Regions from separate parts of the Aminipila butyrica genome, predicted to be linked through region 2. Evidence: a T-box and tRNA genes for the amino acid it is inferred to sense, from the RefSeq annotation. Region 2 holds a T-box; the other holds one or more tRNA genes.
What was found. The T-box of region 2 lies ahead of thrS (threonine--tRNA ligase). A T-box ahead of a tRNA ligase gene usually reads a tRNA of that ligase, here a tRNA-Thr.
Positions count from the first base shown of each region.

Region 1: it has a tRNA-Thr gene. The T-box ahead of thrS (threonine--tRNA ligase) is inferred to sense a tRNA for this amino acid. The anticodon was not compared.

Region 1 is NZ_CP048649.1:3,143,614-3,147,035, forward strand. It holds gene Ami103574_RS14780 (winged helix-turn-helix transcriptional regulator) at 246-572, opposite strand; gene Ami103574_RS14785 (flavodoxin family protein) at 694-1,350, shown strand; tRNA gene Ami103574_RS14790 (tRNA-Pro) at 1,448-1,524, opposite strand; tRNA gene Ami103574_RS14795 (tRNA-Thr) at 1,533-1,608, opposite strand; gene hpdB (4-hydroxyphenylacetate decarboxylase large subunit) at 1,884-3,422, shown strand, end outside.
Region 2 is NZ_CP048649.1:2,447,371-2,450,792, forward strand. It holds gene thrS (threonine--tRNA ligase) at 1-1,558, opposite strand, end outside; T-box leader at 1,660-1,935, opposite strand; gene cobT (nicotinate-nucleotide--dimethylbenzimidazole phosphoribosyltransferase) at 2,011-3,081, opposite strand; gene Ami103574_RS11600 (hypothetical protein) at 3,035-3,422, opposite strand, start outside.

The sequences.
Region 1 (3,422 bases), 700 kb from region 2:
CCACTACCGGGCGGGAATATAACCATGATGCCCACAAACAGGGCAAAAATCAGCAGGGTAACCCACACGCTTCGTTTCCTCCTTTGTCCGGATTTTAGTATAGATAAACAAAAATTCATGTATAGGTTCAAATCCTTATACATGACTTTAACTTGTATCATTAGGTCAAAAAAGATGTACTGGTAGTATATTTTAATCTGGTTAGAGCCTATTGTTGGAATTCATATGATGATCTCACTCATCGCTTACTTATTGATATGCTTCTCTCCCCACTGATACATAAGGTCAAGGATAGGAATAAGTGTTTTGCCTTCATTAGTCAATGAGTATTCAACTTTGGGGGGTACTTCATTATACTGCTCCCGATGAATTAACTTGCTTGTTTCCAGCTCCTTCAACTGTTTGCTCAATGTTTTATGTGCAATTGGCTGTAATTCTTCTCTCAATTTATTGTATCGTATTACTTTTGCCTTATAAATTTCCCATAAGATAATCCATTTCCATTTGCCCTCTACGACTGACATTGTGTAGTACATGGGGCATTTCCCATACTTGCTTTCAAAATCTATCATAAGAACCTCCTTACTAACCAAAAGTTTAGTATATAACAAATATGTGCGTACTTGTTTGTTTTTCCATAAGCATATATAATCTGAATTGCAAAGTCAAGGTTAATATTAGGAGGATAATTTGATGAAAGTTATAGCGATAAACGGAAGCCCCAGAAAAACCCAGAATACAGCAACTTTGCTCGAAAAAGCTCTTGAAGGTGCGAAATCGCAAGGAGCTGAAACAGAGTTAATTCATCTTTACGACTTGGAGTATAAAGGATGCGTCAGTTGTTTTGCCTGCAAACTTAAAGACGGAAAAAGCTACGGGAAATGTGCCTATCGTGATGGACTGACAATGGTATTAAAGAAAATTGAGAAGGTAGATGCTATCATCCTCGGATCACCAATTTATTTTGAATCTGTTACAGGAGAGATGCGATCATTTTTGGAACGTCTGATGTTTCCTTATCAGACATATACCGAAGGATATAGAAGTATATTTGGTCGAAAGATACACACCGGTTTCATTTACACTATGAATGTAACTTCGGAGCAAATGGATAAATCAAGTTACATGCAGGGATTGCAGTTTGCAGAAGCGGATTTAAAACGTGTATTCGGCCATTTTGAAGCCTTGATAGTAAATGATACCTATCAGTTTGATGATTACTCAAAATATGTGGTTACTACCTTCAACGGTAATGAAAAAGCCAAAGTAAAGGAAAAGCAATTCCCTGAACACTGCAACAAAGCATTTAATTTAGGCCTCAGATTTGCTCAACAAGAAGAGTTGTTATAAGGATCGCAGACCGAAGATAAATGTAAATTATCGACCTATTGTAGCAAAACTACACAAAAGAGGAACCAGACCCGAAGGTTTGATTCCTCTTTTCATTTGGTCGGGACGACAGGATTCGAACCTGCGGCCTATTACTCCCGAAGCAATCGCGCTACCAAGCTGCGCCACGTCCCGCGGGAAAATGGAGCTACTGACAAGAATCGAACTTGCGACCTGCACGTTACGAATGTGCTGCTCTACCGACTGAGCTACAGTAGCCTAATTGACGCAACCTTCGCATCAACATCATATATTCTACTATATTTTTTTCTATTATGCAATAGTTCTCACAGCTCCCTCAAAATTTTTTTGTAGGACAGGATGTGTTCCTATTGTTTTGGTTAAGTAATATATTGCGATTGTTCATCATAATTTTAACAAGATATCCATGTATCAATGTAACAGGCCACATCCGTCTCTGCTATACCAAAAACTTAGAAAGGAGCACATGATTACACTGGTTTTTCTATGTGTACATCATATCAGGTATCTAAATGAAAACACAAGAAATCAAATTAAAAGAAATCTTAAAACAACGAGGGATTGACATGAGGGATATTGATAGCCAGCTGGAAGGCAACATTCCCGAAGCAAAAGAAAGCTCCCAGCGCCTTATGGAAACGTATTATACCCTAAAAGTGTCTGCCGATATGGAGGCAGCTTACTGGTACAACAGAACCTGGTGGGAAAATGATGGAGATCTCATTGAAGTCAGACGAGCCAAGGCAGTAGCGGCATGTTTGTCCCATATGACACCTACCATTCAACCTTATGAAAAGCTTGTCATGAATAAAACAAAATACGTCAGAGGTGGATTTCCTTTTCCTTGGACCACAGCCAGCTTCTTTAATGCGCAGGCGGAAGCGTTAATGGCGGAGGTTGATGCTCCGGCAGAAAGCGAAGCTGATGCAGTCAGCGTAGTTGGCGCAGGCGGAGGAAATGTAACAGAAAGTTATGGAGACGTAATTTCCATTGCTAAAAAATTTGGTATGCGCAAGGAAGATATACCGGTCCTTGTAAAAACCTCCCGCCCTTGGGCTGGCATTTCAGTGGAAGAATTAAGCGATAAATATTCGAAAATGACCCCTGGATATGAACAGTACCGTCAAATTATGGACAGTGTCATCTGCATGTTTGATTCCTTTGCCATCACACAAGGGAGGGAAGTAATCAATTATTATCTGCCCCTTCAATATGGCTTTGACCGGATTATTGAATTATGTGATGAAAAAATTTCTGAGCTCATGGGTGAAGCTGGCGATGATGGGGATTTTGGCATGAGCAAAGCGTATTACTATGTAGCTATGAAAGAAATTACCAAAGGATTAAGCACTTGGTGTGATAATTATTCAAAACAGGCCAAATATTTAGCGTCCATTGAAAAAGAAGAAGAATTAAGAATAAATTATGAAAAAATCGCTGAAGTTATGCATCATGTTGCCCATAAGAAGCCGGACAGTTTCTGGGAGGCCATTCAAATGACACTTTGCTGTCATTTAGGGGTTACGAATGAAGATGCCATGTCCGGTTTATCCATCGGTAGGCTTGGCCAAATTTTGCAGCCCTATTATGATAAAGATATTCGTGAAGGTATCATGAATGACGAAGAGATTATCGAACTGCTTGAACTATACAGAATCAAGATTACCTGCATTGAATGTTTTGCTTCGGCCGGTGTCTCTGGTGGAGTTCTTTCTGGTAATACTTTTAACAATCTTTCTCTGGGAGGTTTAAATTACGATGGCCTCACCGCAGTGACGCCTTTGGAATATTTAATCGTGGAAGCCGGTATGCGGAATAGAACTCCTCAGCCTACTTTAAGTGTGTTGTTCGATGAAAAAACACCAGAAGATTTCCTGATGAAAACCGCAGCCTGTACCAAACTAGGCCTTGGGTATCCGGCCTGGATGAACAATCAGGTTGGTATAAACTTTATGTTGAGTAATTATGGACCAGAGGGAATGGATCTTCATGATGCCCGAGCCTGGTGTCTAGGCGGCTGCCTGGAGTCTGCACCGGGTTGTTTTCAGCCC
Region 2 (3,422 bases):
TGCGGTGGATGATATATGGCCGCTTTTTCTCTCCATCGGAATCTACATAAGACATGTCAAACCGTTCTGCCAAGAACATATCCAGCTGAATGGTAATCATGGTGTCTTCCTTGCCGTAGACATTCTTCGCCTGAATATCTAATTTTGGTCCATAGAAAGCGGCTTCCCCTTCTTCCTCGGTAAAATCGATACCGATGTGGTTGAGGATATTCCGCATCATATCCTGCACGTGGTTCCAAGTCTCCTCCGTCCCCAAGTATTTCTCCTGATTATTTGGATCCCACTTAGACATGCGGTACGTCACGTCCTTTTCCAGTCCTAAAGTAGTCAGGCAGTATTTAGCTAAATCTACACAGCCCTTGAACTCTTCTTCAATCTGATCTGGACGGACAATCAGATGACCTTCCGAAATAGTAAACTGGCGCACCCGAGTCAATCCGTGCATCTCGCCAGAATCCTCATTCCGGAACAGCGTAGAGGTTTCACCATAACGCAGCGGCAAATCTCGGTAGGACTTTTGGCTCTGCTTGTAAACGTAGTACTGGAATGGACAGGTCATCGGACGCAGGGCAAAAACTTCTGCATTCTCGTCTTCGTCATCCCCCAGCACAAACATGCCCTCTTTATAATGTCCCCAGTGATCAGAGATGATATATAGGTCCTTCTTAGCCATAAGTGGAGTCTTCGTCCTCAGATAGCCCCGCTTTTCCTCTTCATCTTCTACCCATCGCTGTAAGGTCTGAATCATCTTCGCACCCTTTGGCATCAGCAGCGGCAGTCCCTGTCCAATGACATCTACCGTAGCAAAGAGTTCCATTTCCCGGCCCAGCTTGTTGTGATCCCGCTTCTTGATTTCTTCCAGATACACCAGGTATTCCTTCAGCTCTTCCTTCTTTGTAAAGGCCGTTCCGTAAATTCTGGACAGCATCTTGTTCTTCTCGTTGCCTCTCCAGTATGCTCCGGAGGAAGAGATCAGTTTAAAAGCTTTAATCGGCTTGGTAGACATCAAGTGTGGTCCTGCACAGAGATCCACAAAATCTCCCTGCTGGTAGAAAGAAATTACAGCATCCTCTGGCAGATCCTGAATCAACTCTACCTTGTACGGCTCCGCCTTCTCTTCCATGAGCTTGATCGCCTCTTCTCTAGGCAAAGTAAAACTCTCCAGCTTGCTGCCTTCCTTGATAATCTTCTTCATCTCTCCTTCAATTTTATCTAAATCTTCTCTGGAGAATGGTTCGTGCTCAAAATCGTAGTAATAGCCCGTGTCGATAGAGGGTCCGATAGCTAGTTTGGCCTCTGGATACAGCCGCTTTACTGCCTGAGCCAGCACGTGGGAACAAGTATGGCGGTAAGCTGCCAAACCTTTTGGATCGCTGGCAGTTAAAATGCTCAACTGACAGTCTCGATCAATAACGGTCCTCAAATCGGCCACCTGGCCGTCAATTTCTCCGGCACAGGCCATTCTGGCCAAGCCCTCGCTGATATCTTCTGCTATCTCAATGATAGACTTTGCTTCGTTGTACTCTTTTACAGAGCCGTCTTTCAGTGTAATTTTCATGTAACTACTTCCTCCTGTTCAATTATTGTTTTTCATGGGCAGGAAAGACTCCATATAATGGCATTTGAACCATCAAAAAATCCCTTTCTGCACCACATGCAGAAAGGGACGAGTTATCTGTTCTCGCGGTTCCACCCTAATTGCTAAGCGATTTCCTTTTTCCATAGGCTTTTCAGCCAACAGCTGGCCTCCAAGACCGAACTATCCTCTATGAACGTGAAATCACAAAACCACTCATCTTGATTATAACGGAATCACCGGGCCGGATTAGGGCCACTCCGAGGTAGTTTTCAAATGGTTCTCTATTAAAGCGTTTCCAGCAGCCCGCTTCTCTCTGTAAATCTTTCCCACTTTACTCTTCTCATCAACGTGTTAATAATATTAAATTATCCTTTATTTTATCACCAATGATTCTCCGTTTCAAGCCCTAAAATAAATTTTATGAAAGGATTTTATTTCCGGATATCAATCCGATAGGAATCATCATACTGGATATCGCCAAAGGTTGCCATGTTGTTCATAACCGCACAGGCAGCCGAGATAATGTGAAAAGCCAAAGCACAGCCAGTGCCTTCTCCTAGCCGCATGTCCATCTCCAGGATAGGTTCCATGCCCAGTTCTTTAAAAATTAAGTCGTAAACAGGTTCCTTCGATTTGTGGCTGGAATAGAGGAAATCTTTTACATGAGGGTTCAGCAACACCGCCCCATACGCCGACAGGGCCGAGATAACTCCGTCGATAACGATAGGGACCCGAAAGTAAGCCGCCCCTAAAAAACAACCGACCATACCAGCGATATCCAACCCACCTACTTTAGCAATCACATCCAGCGGGTCTGAAGGGTTAGGCTGGTTCAAGCGGATAGCCTCGGTAATGACTTGCTTTTTATGCCGGAGAGCCTCATCTGTCAGTCCACCGCCTTTACCCACCGCACGTTCAGCAGATTCCCCAGTCAACGTCATAAACACGGCACTGGTAGAACTGGTATTGCCAATGCCCATCTCTCCCGTACCGATGAGCTGATACCCTTCTGACACAGCTAGTCCTACCATCTCAATGCCCACTTCTATGGCCTTTACTGCTTCTTCTCGGCTCATAGCTGGTCCTTTGGCAAAGTTATCCGTTCCATATTTGACCTTCCGATTATAGACCTTATCGTTGTTGTAGTCTGACATAATACCCACATCTACGACTTTGATATCCGCTCCTGCATGGGCAGACAGAACTCCCATACCGCAGATGCCCTTCGTCATATTCATGCCTTGGACCAAGGTGATATCCTGAGGAGAACCGGCCACGCCTTCAGCACAGATGCCGTTGTCCGCCACCATAACGATGGAGCACTTCTTCTCCACGTTATTTTTTACCTTCCCTGTAATGCCCGCCATCTTTACCGCCATGGTCTCCAGCTTTCCCAGGCTGCCCAGTGGCTTAATTAAGCTGTCCATGTGCTTCTGTGCCTCTGCCAAGGCCTCTTCATCGGCGCCCCGTATACCTTCTAAAACTTCCGCTAGTGTCTTCATCGTTTTCCTCGTCCTCCTTTGTGTCTAAGCCAGTTTGCCAATCCGGCTCAATTCCGTATATTTGTACAATTTCAAATAAGTTGCTCCGGGCTACATCCTCGGGAGTGACCACCAGTCCGCCATTGCTGTCCACATCATAACCAAACTGTTTCATAATGTACCAAATCAGGTGGGAGCAATGGGTCCGCTGAAGCGGTTCTCCTTCACCCCCTGACAGCTCCGGCAAAATGCCATAATCCACTCCCAGACAGTTGGCTGTTGCGTAGTCAGCCATGGCCTGTCCCAGTTCTGCCTGGGTGTAGCCTCTCGAAGCGGCAGCTTCTTCGCTAATCCTCAGATGA